DNA from 4 places in the Actinoplanes sp. ATCC 53533 genome. Region 3 is predicted to be linked to each of the others. Evidence: riboswitches for the same ligand, from Rfam matches in the RefSeq annotation. Region 3 holds a riboswitch; each other region holds the start of a gene.
What was found. Region 3 has a riboswitch for cyclic di-AMP ahead of DMB66_RS28560 (hypothetical protein). Riboswitches for the same ligand answer to the same signal wherever they lie in the genome.

Region 1 (3,533 bases), on a different contig from region 3:
GTAGTAGATACTACGCATCGTAGTACGTGCCGTGTAGTAGGGTGGGTCACATGGCTTTGGGAGACCTGGAACGCGAGGTCATGACGCAGTTGTGGACGGCGGGCGAGCCGCTGACCGTGCGCCAGGTGCACGAGCGGGTGAGCCGCGACCGCGAGCTCGCGTACACGACCGTGATGACCGTGCTCGACCGGCTGGCCAAGAAGGGCGTCGTCACCCAGCAGCGCGCCGACCGGGCATATCGCTACGCCCCCGCGCAGACCCGCGAGGAGATGACCGCCGCGCTGATGCTCGACGCGCTCAGTGCCGCCCCCGACGGCGTCCGGGACGCGGCGCTGGCGCACTTCGTCGGCCGGATCGACCCGTCGGCCCTGACCGCCGCCATCGCGGCGGCGCGGAAGGATCCGGCCGCCGCGCCGGGCCTGCCCGCCGCGGAAAACCCAGAAAGGCGGCAGTGACCGCGCTGCTGCTGGGCGCGCTCGGGCTGACGCTGTCGCTCGTCGTGCCGGGCATCCTCGCGGGCGCCCGCTGGCCCGACCGCGCGCCGGCCGCCGCCGTCGGGCTCTGGCAGAGCATCACCCTCGCGGGGGTGCTCTGCGCGCTGGGCGTGGTGCTGGCCGGGCCCCAGGAGCTGGTCAGCGAGCTGGGCTCGGACCGGCCGGTCGGCGCCGCCGCGCTGATCCTCGCGCTGGTCGTCGCGACGGTGATCATCGCCCGGCTGCTGGTCTCGCTGGTCCGGGTGAGCATCCGCTCGCGGGCCCGCCGGGCGCGGCACCGGCTGCTGGTCGACCTGCTGGACAGCGCCGAGCGCCACGGCGAGTTGCCCGCCGAGGTGCCGCCCGGGCTGCGCGTGCTCGACGGGCCGCTACCGTTCGCATACTGCCTGCCGGGCCGCTCGCCGCGGGTGGTGCTCAGCGACGGCGCGCTGCGGGTGCTCGACGCCGGGCAGGTGGCCGCCGTGATCGCGCACGAGCAGGCCCATCTGCGGCACCGCCATGACGTGGTGATGGAGTCGTTCACCGCGTTCTACCGGGCGGTGCCCCGGCCGCTGCGCAGCCGCGCGCCCCTCGACGCCGTGCACCTGCTGCTCGAGATGGTCGCCGACGACGCGGCCCGGCGGCGCTGCGGCGCGGCCCCCCTGGGCACGGCGCTGGCGCTGCTCAGCGACGCGGTCAGCCCGGACGCTCCGGCCGAGCTCGGTGGCGCGGTGGCGGAGCGCCGGCGTCGCCTCGACCGGCTGGCCGCCGACGATCCCCGGTCCGTTACCCTCACCGTGACACTGCTGGCGGCGGCCGGCGCCGTCGGTCTGCTCGTGTTACCCACCGTGATCCTGGTGGTGCCGTGGCTCGACCGGGCACTCTCCGCATGGCCGCTTTAAGTCCTCCTTAATTACCGTAGGTCACTGGGTGTTATGCGCAGTGTGTCCTGATACCGCCGGGTTCAAATCGCCGGTGATCGGGAGTACGGTGGGGCCCGGCTCAGCAGTCCCCCCTCGTCCCAACCCGGGCGAACTGACGGGCCACCGCCTAATCGTTCCAGTCGTGAACGAACCGGGGACCCGAGCAACCGGGGTTAAGCCGCAGCAGCACCGCGGCCGGGCGCGCTTCCCGCCCGCACCCGTCAGCTAACCCGGTCGGCGGCCGAGGGAAGAAAGGACACTGCACCTACGTGAAACGGATTGAGGCGCACCGCGTCGCAATTCTGCGCAGCATCGCCTGCGCCGTCGCCGCGGTCGGGATTCTTCTCGCGCCCGGAGTGGCGAACGCGACACCGTCCCCGTCGAGCATCGAAAAGCAGATCGACGAGCAGTGGAACAAGCTGGAACCGGTCATCGAGCAGTACAACAACGTGCACAACCAGCTGCTCAAGAACCAGGCCCAGCTCAAGAAGATCGACAAGCGGCTCGCCCCGCTGGAGCTGCAGGTCAACCTCGCCATGTCGCAGGTGGGCAGCATGGCGGGCGAGGCCTACATGCAGGGCTCGCCCAGCGCGATGACGGCCATGATCATCAGCGGCTCGCCGACCGGCCTGACCGAGAAGCTCTCGTTCCTCGATCAGATCAGCCGGCACCAGCGCCAGTCGGTCGCCGGCGCCGCTGAGTTGCGGGACAAGCTCGCGGGCGACAAGCGCGACCTGGACACTCTGACCAAAGCTGTGGCGGCCCGGGACAAGGCGCTGGCGCAGCAGCAGAAGGACATCCAGAAGAAGGTCGACGAGCTGCAGAAACTGCGGATCAAGGCGTACGGCGCCAGCGGCGTCGCCGACGGTCCGTTCAAGACGGGCCCGTGCCCGGTCGACTACACCGACGACGCCGGCGGCCGGGCGGCGCAGCGAGCCTGCGACCTCATCGGCAAGCCGTACGTCTTCGGCGCCGAGGGGCCGGGCGGTTACGACTGCTCCGGCCTGACCAAGGTGGCGTGGGCGGCGGTCGGGGTGCACCTCGAGCACTTCACCGGAGACCAGATCCACACGGGCAAGTCGGTCAGCCGCAGCGAGCTGAAGCCGGGTGACCTGATCTTCTACGGCAGCCCGGTGCACCACGTGGGCATCTATGTGGGTGGCGACACCATGGTCCACGCGCCACACACGGGCGACCATGTCCGGATGGCGTCGATCGACCGCAGCGGAGCCATCACCGGCATCCGCCGCCCGGGCTGACCGGCGCAGCGCAACCACGAAAAAGCCGCCACGCCCGTGGCGGCTTTTTCTTGCCCTTCGGTCGCCTCGCCGTGCTGGTGCGTCGACTTGACCGGGACGACCCGCAGCGCTGACGGGGCCGCGCCGGGTGCCCGGGGCTGCGAGACTGGGGGATGTTCTCCGCCGGTTTCACGCGCAACGTCACCGACAGCTGGGGCGACGCCGGCCGGCGGTGGCTCGCGGGGCTTCCGGTGCTGATCGAGGAGGTCGCGCGCGACTGGGGGCTGACGGTCGGGACGCCGTACCCGTTGAGCTTCAACTTCGTCGCGCCGGTCCGCCGGGCCGGGGGATCGCCGGCGGTGCTCAAACTCGGCCTGGCCGAGGCCGGCCATATCGCGATGGAGGCCGACACGCTCGGGTTTCTGGGCGGTCGCGGCGCGGTCGAGGTGCTGGCCCGCGACGACGGGCGTGGCGCGCTGCTGCTGGAGCGCGCCGAGCCGGGCGTGACCCTGCGGACGCTGGTCCGCGAGCGCGACGGGCAGGCCACGGCCGTCCTGGTCGACCTGATGCGCCGGCTGCACCGGCCGGCGCCGGACGGGCTCATGCTGGAGGAGCTCTCGTCGCGGGTGGCGGCCTTCGACGCGCACCTGGCCAGATATCCCGGCGACGAGCCGATTCCGCGGGCCCTGGTCGAACGGGCCCGGGAGCTCTGGGCCGAGCTGTGCGCCTCCGCCTCGCGGCGGGTCGTCCTGCACGGCGATCTGCATCACGAGAACGTGCTGGCGGCGAGCCGGGAGCCGTGGCTGGCGATCGACCCGCACGGCGTGCTGGGCGATCCCGGCTACGAGGTCGGTGCGGTGCTCTACAACCCGTTCGACGGCGACGAGCCGGTGCTGGAG
Region 2 (3,533 bases), on a different contig from region 3:
CTTCCCCCAAGGCCGGTGAGTTTCGCGATGACCACCAGCAGGACGAAGGCACCGACGACGATCGCGGATACCTTCACCCACCGTGGCGTCTTGGGCTGCCCGCCGGAAGGCGACCCATGGCCGGGTTTCGCGTCAGATCCGTCACTTGCGGCCGGGGAGCGGGGCGGGTCCACCATGACAATCCTCCGTCATCGATCATCGTTTGCGAGACACTATGTATATATCAAAGCACACTGTCGCGGTATCGACGTGGTGTTATAGTTTGCGGGTGCCGAAGCTGTGGGACACGACGATCGAGGCGCACCGTCGCACGGTGCGCGAGGCGATCCTGGAAACCACGTGGGCCTTGGTGAGAGAGCACGGGTTGATGTCGGTCACGATGAGTCAGATCGCCAAGCAGGCCGGCGTCGGTCGCGCCACGCTGTACAAGTACTTCCCGGACGTCGAGGCGATCCTGGCCGCCCATCACGAACGTCACGTTGCCGGTCACCTGACCGAACTCGCCGAGCTGCGGGCCAAGCCGAGCAAGCCGTACGACAAGCTCCAAGCAGTACTGGGCCGGTACGCGCTCATCTGTTATTACCGCAAGCGACACGGAACCGAGGAACTCGCGGCCCTCCTCCACCGCGGGGAGCGGGTCTCCGGTGCGGAACAGCAGCTCATCGACCTGTTTCAAGACCTGCTGGCCGAGGTCGCCGCCGCAGGGGAGTTGCGCGATGATGTCGCGCCTGACGAGCTTGCGACCTACTGCCTCCACGCGCTCGGCGCAGCCGGCAGTCTGCCGTCCGAAGCGGCAGTGAACCGACTTGTCGCGGTAGCCCTGACCGGGCTGCGACCTACGCGCAGGGGCAGCGTGAAGCCCGACGCGACCTGATCTCCCAAACCGCGGGGTTGCCGAGATGAAAGGACATCGCTACCGACGCGGTTCCCGCGCCATGACGAAGAGCACCCTTGGACCGATGGTGCGCGACGGAAAGGACACGCCGGGCGATTCATGTGGTGTTTCTGCCGGCGTGCACCTCAGCGGCGGGTTGGGCATAACGGTCTGGGTCGGCGACTGTGTTGACGGCAGCAGACATGCGCCGTCCGGTCCTGCCGGCCTGGGGTGCTCTTTCACAGCTTGCAAGTCGTGAAGGGCGGCTCGAGGAAGTGCCGTGCGGGGATCGAAGGACATGACGTCGGCGCCACCCCAGGCCCGCGCCGACCACATCGAAGTGGTCCGTCGGCCGGGCCCGCGCTTCGCTGGCGCTGCCATTCGCATGAGGCGACAACGCTTCCCCTGCCGCACGTTGCTCATTTGGGGAATGCCAGTGGAGCACGACCGAAAGGGCGCGCTCCACTTCATGAGTCGGCAGTTATCGTCAGGCGGAGACGAGGCGCCGTACGACGTAGCTGTTGCTGTAGACCTTCTGCTTCTGGACGGTCTTGCCGGCGCGGGGGGAGGCCCACATGTAGCCGCCGCCGGCGTAGATGCCGACGTGGGTGCCGTAGGAGCCGGAGCGGAAGACCAGCAGGTCGCCGGCCTTCTTGTTGCCCTTGCTGACGGCCTTGCCGTACTTCTGCTGCGAGTTGGCCTTGTGCGGCAGCTTCTTGCCGACGGCCTTCTTGTAGACGTACATGGTGTAGCCGGAGCAGTCGAACTGCCTGGGGCCGGCGGCGCCGAAGACGTAACGGGCACCCCTGTGCTTCGCGGCCTCGGCAATCACCTTGGCCGCGTTGTTCTTCACAGTGATCTTCGTCTGGCTGCTGCGCACCGAGGCGAAGCCCTTGGTGCCGGCGAAGACGGTCCGGTAGTACAGCGAGCCGCCGGGCTTGGTCAGGAAGGACGCCACGCCCTTGGAGTTGGTCGACTTGGTCACCCAGGTCTTCCACGCCTTGCCGCCACGGATCTGCAGCTTGACCTTGCCGGTGACGGCCTTGCCGGTCTTCGGGTTGATCAGCTTGGTGGTCACCCGAACCGTCTTGCCCGCCGCGATCGACTTCCTGTTGTAGGAATTCGTGATGCGGGGCTTGACGGTCGCCGCTGCCGCTGCCGCTGCCGTGACGGGGACCGGCGCGGCGGATGCCGGCGCGGTGGCGACCAGCTGGCCGGCGCAGAGGCAGAGACCCAGGGACAGAGCGATGGAACCGGTGCCGGTCTTGCGGGGGCGCCGGTGCGAGGTGCGTTCGTGCACGGTAGAGATATCCCTCCGGCACGCCTGCGAGGTTAGCTGTCGGGTTCGGGCGGGAAGGTTGCCCGGCCACCGCAATGGTGGCTTCACCCCGAGGTCCTCATCGGTTCGCCGCGAGCGGCGTTCCGTGGGACCGAATCTGGGTCCCCCGTCCCTGCCCCCGTATGCCTGTGTCGTTGTTCGCGATCACGATCGCGCCGCTCGGACCGGGGCAGGGCTCGGCGTGGTCCGTGGCGGTGCGAGCGGCGAGCGGTTGCTTACCGGCTCACCCTTGCTACCCGATTTCCGGCCGGACCGCTGGGGTGGTTTCGACTACCGAACGTGTTTGGCACATGGAACACTGTCCGGTTTGTAACCGCGCTGTGACAAATGCCGGTACTTACCGTGTTGAAGTGATCACCATTCGTCGAGGGTTACGGGTGAAACACAACACACAAAAAGCCGCATCGAGGTCGATCATGGCCTGAGTCAAGGTCGGGAGAATGTGGCCGTAAACGCCCCCAGCGGCGGAAACTCGGCGCCGGGCGGTGGGGTGGAGATCATCCGTTCGGTGGAGGGCGCGGCCGGGCGGTGGGTGAACCGTTACGTCCACAGGGCCAAACCGATGCCGCGCAGCGACAGCCCCGGGGGTGCAGCTCGCACGGAGCACGTGAATGTGGACCCTTGAGCGGGCTGAACGACGGTGGATCAGCCCGCTCAAGGGTCACTGCCTCAGTGCTGTGCGGTCAGCGGGTCGCCGCCACAGCAGGCCGCCCGGTGGCCTGTGGCGGGTGCTCGCGGGGGCCCAAGTGCCCCTGCCGGCCCAGGACCGCGATCCCGGTCGCGCGGATCAGGCCGGTCGCGACCAGTGCGACCCAGGGCAGCCAAAGCCAATGGTACGAAGGCGGCTGCCATCACGAGCAGGCCTCTGGTGATGGCCTGGGCGGGTGTCCACCGTGCTGTCACCCAGCCGGTGAGGCGCACCTGACCCAGCACGGTCAGCAACCCGGAGACGGCGAACAGGATCGCCACGCCGGTCTCGCCGCCGGTGACCCGCCGCACCTCGATGGGCAGCCCGAGATAGACCTGGAAGTTCAGCACGTAGGAGCCGATCATCGCCACCGAGAACAGCAGGAACGAGCGGTGGCGAGCACCTGGCGCCAGGCTTTCCGGATGAACAGAGCATCCGTAGCAAGTGTTTCAATTGCATCTATGCTCGGTGCCGCGTCGGGACCTGCCGCCTGGCTTGATCGGCGTCGCTGCCGCTCGCGCTCACCGGGTGCGCGAGCGCGGAACCGCCGCCGGCACCGCATGAGCCACCCGGCACTCTGCCGCCCAGCGCTGCCGATCCCCTCGTACTGACGACCACGGCGAGCGTCCCCT
Region 3 (3,533 bases):
GTGACGCCTTCACGCCGGAGGAGAAGGCCCGCAACTTCGCGTACTACGACGCCCGTACCGTGCGGGACTCGTCGCTGTCGGCCTGTGTGCAGGCCGTGATGGCCGCCGAGGTGGGCTTCGTGGAGCTGGCCCACGACTACCTGGGCGAGGCCGCCCTGATGGACCTGCACGACCTGCACCAGAACGCCCGCGACGGCGTGCACGTGGCGTCGCTGGCGGGTTCCTGGATCGCCCTGGTGGCGGGCCTGGGCGGGATGCGGGACTTCAACGGGCAGCTGTCCTTCGCGCCCCGGCTGCCGAGCCGGATCACCGGTCTGGAGTTCTCGCTGCTCTGGCGTGGCCTGCGACTGCGGGTGGAGGTGACGGCGGAGGAGGTCACCTACTCGCTGCGCAACGGCGGCGGCTCGGCCCGTCTCGACCTGCTGCACCACGGCAAGGAGGTCACCATCACCCAGGTGAAGCCGGTCGTGCTGCCGATCCCGCCGGCGCCGCCGACCGGCCCGGCGCCGACCCAGCCGGCCGGTCGCTCCCCGGTCCGCCGGGCCACCCGGGCCTGAAGACCGAAAAAGAAAGAAGCCCCCGGTCCTCCGCGAGGAGGACCGGGGGCTTCTTCGCGCTGTCGCGCTAAAGCATGGAGACGTGTACGTGGTCCGTATGGTCGCTGGGGCCGCTGTACGAGTGCCAGCCGCTGGCGGGCTGCCAGATCTGCTTGTTCCAGATCACGTAGAGGATGCCCAGTCGGTCGGCGTTACGCACCAGGAAGGCCATCAGGTTGTTGCCGTACTCCCGGGTGTCCCGGTTGTGCCAGGGCGAGAATCCGCTCTTCTGCAGGGACCAGTCGCAGGCGCGGCCCTTGGGATGCTCGAACGGGCCGCCGTTGCGGTGACAACCGACGAATCGGTTGAACCCCGCCTTCTTCACTTCCTTGTACATGTGCGAGGTGCGCGCCGTGATGCAGCCACCCGTGGTCGGGTCGTCGACGTTGCAGGACTCCGGGCCGAACTCGCCGTCGGAGTTGCGCGGCGCCGGCGCGGCGACCTTGGACTTGGCGACCACGAAGCCGCCGGTCACCGTCTTGCCGCCGACCTGGGCCAGGGCCTTCTCGGCCGATTCCTTCTGCTTTGCCATCAGCGCGAAGTTCTGCTTCTGGGTCTTGACCTCTTGGTCGAGGCGGGCCTTGGCCTTGCTCACCGCGTCGATGGCCTCGTCGAGCTCGCGCAGCTTGCCGTCGTTGAGGGCGTTGATCTCCTCAAGGGAGACCGCCTTCTTGAGGAAGCCGTCCGGGCCGTCGGTGTTGAGCAGGAAGCCCATCGTCGATATGCCGCCGGTGCGGTATTGCTGCGCGGCGACCGCACCCACCTCGGGCAGCAGCTTGTCGCGCTTCGCCTCGGCGTCCTTGACGCGCAGGGAGTAGCCGAGCTGAGCCTTGGTCGACTTCGCGACCGCCGCCTTCGCCGTCAGGTAACGCCGGCCCGTGGAGTCGAGCACGTCGTTCAACAGCGGATTGTCGTCGCCGTCGTCGGCGGTGGCCGCCGGGTCGTCCGGGGCGGCATTCGCCGGGGATGCGGGCGCGAACATCATCGCGACCGCGGCGAGCGGTGCCAGGGCGAGAATCTGCCACCGGCGGGGTCTTGCCGTCATTCAGAATCCTTCCGCGTGACCACCGGCCGGGTTAGCTGACGGGTTCGGGACGGAAGCGATCCCTACCACTGACTCGTGGATTCACCCCGGTGTCTCTGTGGTTCCCCGGCTCATCTTGCGACGATTAGATGGTGGGCTGCCGGTGCCTTGGGGGCGGCACCTCTGTGGCAGTAACCGGCGGCCAGCTTACCTGACAACGGCCCAGGTGGCAGGCCTCCCGCGGGCGTAAAAGCGTTACCGCACAACGACTTTCCGTTACCACTCGATGGAATGACGAGGTCATGGGCCGTAACGACATATCAATGTGAGTCGTTGCACTCTCTCTGTAGTCGCTCACCCCGAGTGCTTAGTCGGTCGCATAGGGTACGACGACTGTCGATTCCTAGCATTGATGGGTAGTCTTCGTCACGGTCTCAGCGCAGACCGCCGCCTAATCGCCGCAAGGCGAGCCGGGGAACCACCCGAGTAATGGGGTGAATCGGATCAGCGTGCCCGCGCGGATCCGTAGGGATCACTTCCATCCCGAACCCGTCAGCTAACCCGGTCGGCGGCCGACGGAAGGAATGTTCGTGAGGTTCAAACCCGTCCGCCGGCGATTAGCGACCGTGCTCGCGGTCCTCGTCGCCACCACAGGGCTGGCGCTCGCCGCCCCCACCTCCGCCTCCGCGGCCCCCCGCCCCCTCGCCGCGCCGGGCGACTCGGGCGACGACGGCGAGGGCGGCTCGAAGTCCCTGGTCCAGCAGCTCGAAGAGGCGTCCAAGGGCTTCGTCGAGGCCAAGGAAGCCCTGGAGCGTTCCAAAAAGCGTCAGCAGCAGCTGACCGCCAAGCTCAAGGAGATCGACGCCGATCTCGGCCCCAAGCAGGCGGCGCTGGACAAGATCGTCCAGCAGACGTACCGCACCGGCCGGCTCGGGCCGATGGCGGCGCTGATCACCGCCAACTCCGCCGACAGCATGCTGGACCGGGCGCAGACCCTGGAGATGATCGCCGTCAAGCAGGACCGCGCGGTGCGCGATCTCAAGGGCGTCAAGACCCAGCAGCAGCAGGCGAAGGTGGCGATCGACACCGCAGTCCGTGATGGGCAGCGTCAGGTCGACGTCATGGCCAAGCGCAAGAACCAGGCGGAGAGCGCCCTCAAGGCGGCCAACGCCGCCAGCGCGGCGAACGACTCGTCCGGCGACAGCGGATCAACTACTACCAGCAGCGGCGGCGGCGGCAACAGCTCAGTGGCCTCGGCCGCCCGGCGCAACTCGGACGGCTCGCTGCCGGACGAGTCGTGCAGCGTCAACGACCCGACCACTTCGGGCTGCATCACACCGCGCACCCTGCACGCGATGCAGGAGGCGAAGAAGGATGGTTTCACCCGCTTCGTCGCGTGCTTCCGCGAGCAGAACAGCGGTGAGCACCCGAAGGGCCGGGCCTGCGACTTCGCCGCCGACAAGAACGGCTTCGGCGGCGACGCGACCGGGAGCAGCAAGGATTACGGCAACCGGCTGGCGAACTATTTCATCAGTAACGCCAGCCGGCTCGGTGTGCTCTACGTCATCTGGTTCCGGCGGATCTGGCTGCCCAGCAGCGGCTGGAAGTCGTATTCCGGCGCCGGCGGCGACCCGTCGAGCGATCACACCAACCACGTGCACCTGTCGATGCGCTGACCGAGGGGAGTGCGGGGCCTACCGCTTGACGTAGGCCTCGTACTCCTTCAGCACGTCGTCGGTGGGTCCGTCGGCGCGGATCAGGCCGGACTCGAGCCAGATGGCCCGCTCGCAGGTGTCCCGGATCGACTGCTCGCTGTGGCTCACCAGGAAGACCGTGCCGGCTTGCGCGCGCAGTTCACGCACCCGCTGCTCGCTGCGCCGGCGGAACTTGGCGTCACCGGTGGCCAGTGCCTC
Region 4 (3,533 bases), on a different contig from region 3:
CGGCACGTCACGAACATCGGGCCCAAGCCGGCGATGAACCCCTCGGTCCACACGGGTCCCGGGGCGTCCTCGCGTGACTGCGGAGCTCAGAGCATCGAGACGTGCACGTGGTCGTAGTGGTCGAGCGGTCCGGTGTACGGCGACCAGCCGCTGGCCGGGAACCAGACCTGCCGGTACCAGATCACGTACAAGATGCCCAGCCGGTCGGCGTTTCGGACCAGGAACGCCATGAGGTCGTTGCCGTAGTTCTTCATGTCGGCGTTCCTGGCGTTGGAAAACCCCTTCTCCTGCAGCGACCAGTCGCAGGCACGGCCCTTCGGGTGCTCGAAAGGCCCGCCGGGACGGTAACAGCCGACGAACCGGTTGAAGTCGGCCTTCTTGGCCTGCTTCAGCATGTTCGCGGTACGGGCTGTGATGCAGCCACCGGTCGTCGGATCGTCAACGGTGCAGGACTCCGGGGTGAACCCGCCGTCGGAGTTACGAGGAGCGGCGGCGGCCACCGGCGATTTGGCCGAGACGTAACCACCGGTGAGGCTTTTGCCGCCGACCACCGCGAGTGCCTTCTCGGCCGCCTCTTTCTGTTTACTCATGACTGCGAGGCTCTGCCGCTGGGCCTTGACCTCCCGGTCGAGGCGATCCTTCGCGGCCGCGACGTCGGCGATCGCGGCGTTGAGTTCGCGCAGCTTACCGTCGTTGACCCTGTTGATCTCTGCCAGCGAGATGGCCTTCTGCACGAAACCGCCAGGAGTCTCGCTTTTCAGCAGGAAACTCATGGCGGAGATGCTGCCGGTGCGGTATTGCTGACCCGCGACGGCCTGCACCTGGGGGATCAGCGAGTCGCGCCTGGCCTCCGCAGCCTTCACGTCGAGTGCCAGGCGCAACTGCGTCTTGGCGGATTTGCCCACGGCAGCCTTCGCGGCGACGAACCGGCGTCCGGTGGTGGTCAACACGTCCACCAGCATCGGACTGTCATCGGCTTCCTTCGGCGTCGCCGTGCTGCCGTCCGGCTCCGCGCTGGCCGCCGATCCAGCAGCCATGACCAGTGATGCGGCGACGAGCGGTGCCAGGGCGAGCACCAGCCACCGGCGGGGATTGGCCGTCATGCATGTTCCTTCCGTGTGACCGCCGACCGGGTTAGCTGACGGGTTCGGGATGGAAGCGCTCCCTACGGCACCGCGCGTGACCGCGCGGAGCCGACTCACCCCACATGAATGGTTCCCCGGTTCGCCTATGGGCGATTGGGCGGCGGCCCGCCGGCGCCTTGGGGACGGCGCCTCCTGGCGGTGACCGGACGCGATACTACCCGACAACCGTCAGCTGGATCAGCACCGCAACGGAGAGAAGAATTGTCACCCTGCAACAACGCTCTGCAATCTGTGAATCTTGCCATAATCAATGGTTATCCACGATTCCTGGATGAACCATTTTGCTTACCCGCCGTGGTTATTGCATTGCACGCTGTATCCAGGGTGGTGAATCGGGAATTTGCCGGTATCGTTCGTCGCGGTCTGCGTTACCGAACGGAGACCGCCGCCTAATCGCCACATCGCGAGCCGGGGAACCAAGGCCCAGGTAGTGGGGTGAATCCGCACCGTGTGCAGGGAACGCGGGCGGTAGGGATCGCTTCCGTCCCGAACCCGTCAGCTAACTCGGCAGGCGGCCGACGGAAGGAAGGCACGTGAAGCACCACTCTGTCCCTCGTCGAGTCGCAGCCCTGCTCGCGCTGATGGTCGCCGTGTCGGGGCCGGTTGTCGCTCATGCCGGCCCGGCCTCCGCGGCGCCACTACCGGTTGCCGCCCCCGGAGACAACGGTGACGACGGTGAAGGCGGTTCCAAGTCCCTCGTGGCGCAGCTCGAAGCGGCGTCCAAGGGTTTCGTCGAAGCCCAGGAGGCGCTCGACCGCTCCCAGAAGCGTCAGCAGAAGCTGGTCGGCCTGCTCAAGCAGATCGACGGGGAACTCGGCCCGCGTCAGGCGACCCTGAACGAGATCGCCCAGCAGGCGTACCGGACCGGCCGGCTCGGCCCGATGACCGCGTTGCTCACCGCCTCGTCGACCGGCAGCCTGCTGGACCGGGTGCAGGCCCTTGAGACGGTGGCCGTCAAGCAGGACCAGGCGCTGCGTGAGCTCAAGGACACCCGAGCCAAACAGGAACAGGCCAAGCTCGCGATCGACGCGGAGATCCGCGACCAGCAGAAGCAAGTCACCGTCATGGCCAAGCGCAAGACTCAGGCCGAAGGCGCGCTGAAGGCCGCGAACGCCGGCGGCGACGCCTCCAACGGCGCGCCCAGCGGCAGCAGCGCATCGGCCGCGCCGGCTCGCCGCAACTCCGACGGCTCGCTGCCGGATGAGTCGTGCTCAGCCGACGACCCGACCACCGGCGGCTGCCTGACGCCTCGAACCTTGAACGCGTTGCGCCAAGTGCAGAAGGCAGATTTCACCCGATACACGAAATGCTTCCGACAGCAGGCCAGCGGCGAACACGGCAAGGGCCGAGCCTGCGACCTCTCGGTGGAGAAGGGCACCTTTGGCGGCGTCGCCCAAGGCGGCGACAAACAATACGGCGACCGACTGGCGAGCTACCTGATCAACAACGCAAGCCGGCTCGGTGTGCTCTACGTGATCTACTACAAGCGGATATGGCTCCCCAGCAGCGGCTGGAAGGCATACACCCGCGGCAACGGTGACCCGTCGAGCGACCACACCAACCACGTGCACCTGTCCATGCGATAACCGCAACTGCCCGGGAGTGCGAGAACCTGCTCGCGCACATAGGCCGTACTCCGTCGCTACGCCAGCCTCCGGGCCGTCCGCACGGCCAGCCGGACCCCAGCCAGGACACCACGCTCACACATGTCTCGGCTCAGGCGGTCGCTGCAGCGAACAAGAATTCCTGCCAGCCCTCGGCACAGGTAGCGGACCCGCCCCTCGACGGGACGGGGGCCGGTGCGATGTCTCCTCCAAAATATGTGCTCATGTACGCACGCGACAACGTTGCAGGTGCCTATGAGGTGCAACAACAACCGGTGAGCGACGCCGTGGTGGACCGGGCGGCGACGACTTTCGCCATGCTGGCCGACGCGACCCGACTGCGGCTGCTGGCCGATCTGCTCGATGGGGAGCGGGACATCACGGCGCCGACGGCGGCGGTCGGCGCAGCCCGTCCGGCTGTGTCGCAGCACCGGGGCAAGCTGCGGCTGGCCGCCTTGGTGACGGTGCGCCGCGAGGGCCGGCGCGCGGTCGCCGGCCCGCATGGGCGCAGGCTGGTGATCGAAGCGCTGTATGCCGCCTAGCATCAAGTCTCGGACCGGCCCGCCCACCATGACCAGGCGCTCACCGATCCTCTGATTCCGGGACCGCGCTGAGCGCCCTGGTCAGTGCTGTTTGGCGGTCAGCGCGAAGGCGAGCAGGCTGGTGGCGGTGAAGTCGATCGACGGTTCGGTGTTGGCTGAGACCCGCACATTATCGGTGTAGTGGGTGTCGTCGCGGTCGTAGGCGGCGAACGTGTTACTGCCGCAGGGACTCGGGCTGGGAT

Region 1: linked by a shared signal. The riboswitch ahead of DMB66_RS56035 (NlpC/P60 family protein) and the one ahead of DMB66_RS28560 (hypothetical protein) in region 3 are both predicted to bind cyclic di-AMP.
Region 2: linked by a shared signal. The riboswitch ahead of DMB66_RS22985 (C40 family peptidase) and the one ahead of DMB66_RS28560 (hypothetical protein) in region 3 are both predicted to bind cyclic di-AMP.
Region 4: linked by a shared signal. The riboswitch ahead of DMB66_RS54950 (hypothetical protein) and the one ahead of DMB66_RS28560 (hypothetical protein) in region 3 are both predicted to bind cyclic di-AMP.

The regions. Positions count from the first base shown of each region.
Region 1 covers NZ_QHHV01000329.1:4,330-7,862, forward strand. Annotated here, with positions in the region: gene DMB66_RS56025 (BlaI/MecI/CopY family transcriptional regulator) at 51-455, shown strand; gene DMB66_RS56030 (M56 family metallopeptidase) at 452-1,375, shown strand; cyclic di-AMP (ydaO/yuaA leader) riboswitch at 1,511-1,651, shown strand; gene DMB66_RS56035 (NlpC/P60 family protein) at 1,666-2,655, shown strand; gene DMB66_RS56040 (aminoglycoside phosphotransferase family protein) at 2,808-3,533, shown strand, end outside.
Region 2 covers NZ_QHHV01000067.1:38,602-42,134, reverse strand. Annotated here, with positions in the region: gene DMB66_RS22995 (hypothetical protein) at 1-77, opposite strand, end outside; gene DMB66_RS22990 (TetR/AcrR family transcriptional regulator) at 269-874, shown strand; gene DMB66_RS22985 (C40 family peptidase) at 1,362-2,174, opposite strand; cyclic di-AMP (ydaO/yuaA leader) riboswitch at 2,181-2,304, opposite strand; gene DMB66_RS62665 (hypothetical protein) at 2,883-3,266, opposite strand.
Region 3 covers NZ_QHHV01000094.1:40-3,572, reverse strand. Annotated here, with positions in the region: gene DMB66_RS28565 (glycoside hydrolase family 65 protein) at 1-557, shown strand, start outside; gene DMB66_RS28560 (hypothetical protein) at 625-1,641, opposite strand; cyclic di-AMP (ydaO/yuaA leader) riboswitch at 1,645-1,782, opposite strand; cyclic di-AMP (ydaO/yuaA leader) riboswitch at 2,059-2,207, shown strand; gene DMB66_RS28555 (hypothetical protein) at 2,211-3,296, shown strand; partial or broken gene DMB66_RS28550 (ABC transporter ATP-binding protein) at 3,315-3,533, opposite strand, start outside.
Region 4 covers NZ_QHHV01000309.1:4,840-8,372, forward strand. Annotated here, with positions in the region: gene DMB66_RS54945 (hypothetical protein) at 87-1,103, opposite strand; cyclic di-AMP (ydaO/yuaA leader) riboswitch at 1,107-1,255, opposite strand; cyclic di-AMP (ydaO/yuaA leader) riboswitch at 1,522-1,675, shown strand; gene DMB66_RS54950 (hypothetical protein) at 1,679-2,731, shown strand; gene DMB66_RS54955 (helix-turn-helix transcriptional regulator) at 2,974-3,291, shown strand; gene DMB66_RS54960 (glycoside hydrolase family 9 protein) at 3,373-3,533, opposite strand, start outside.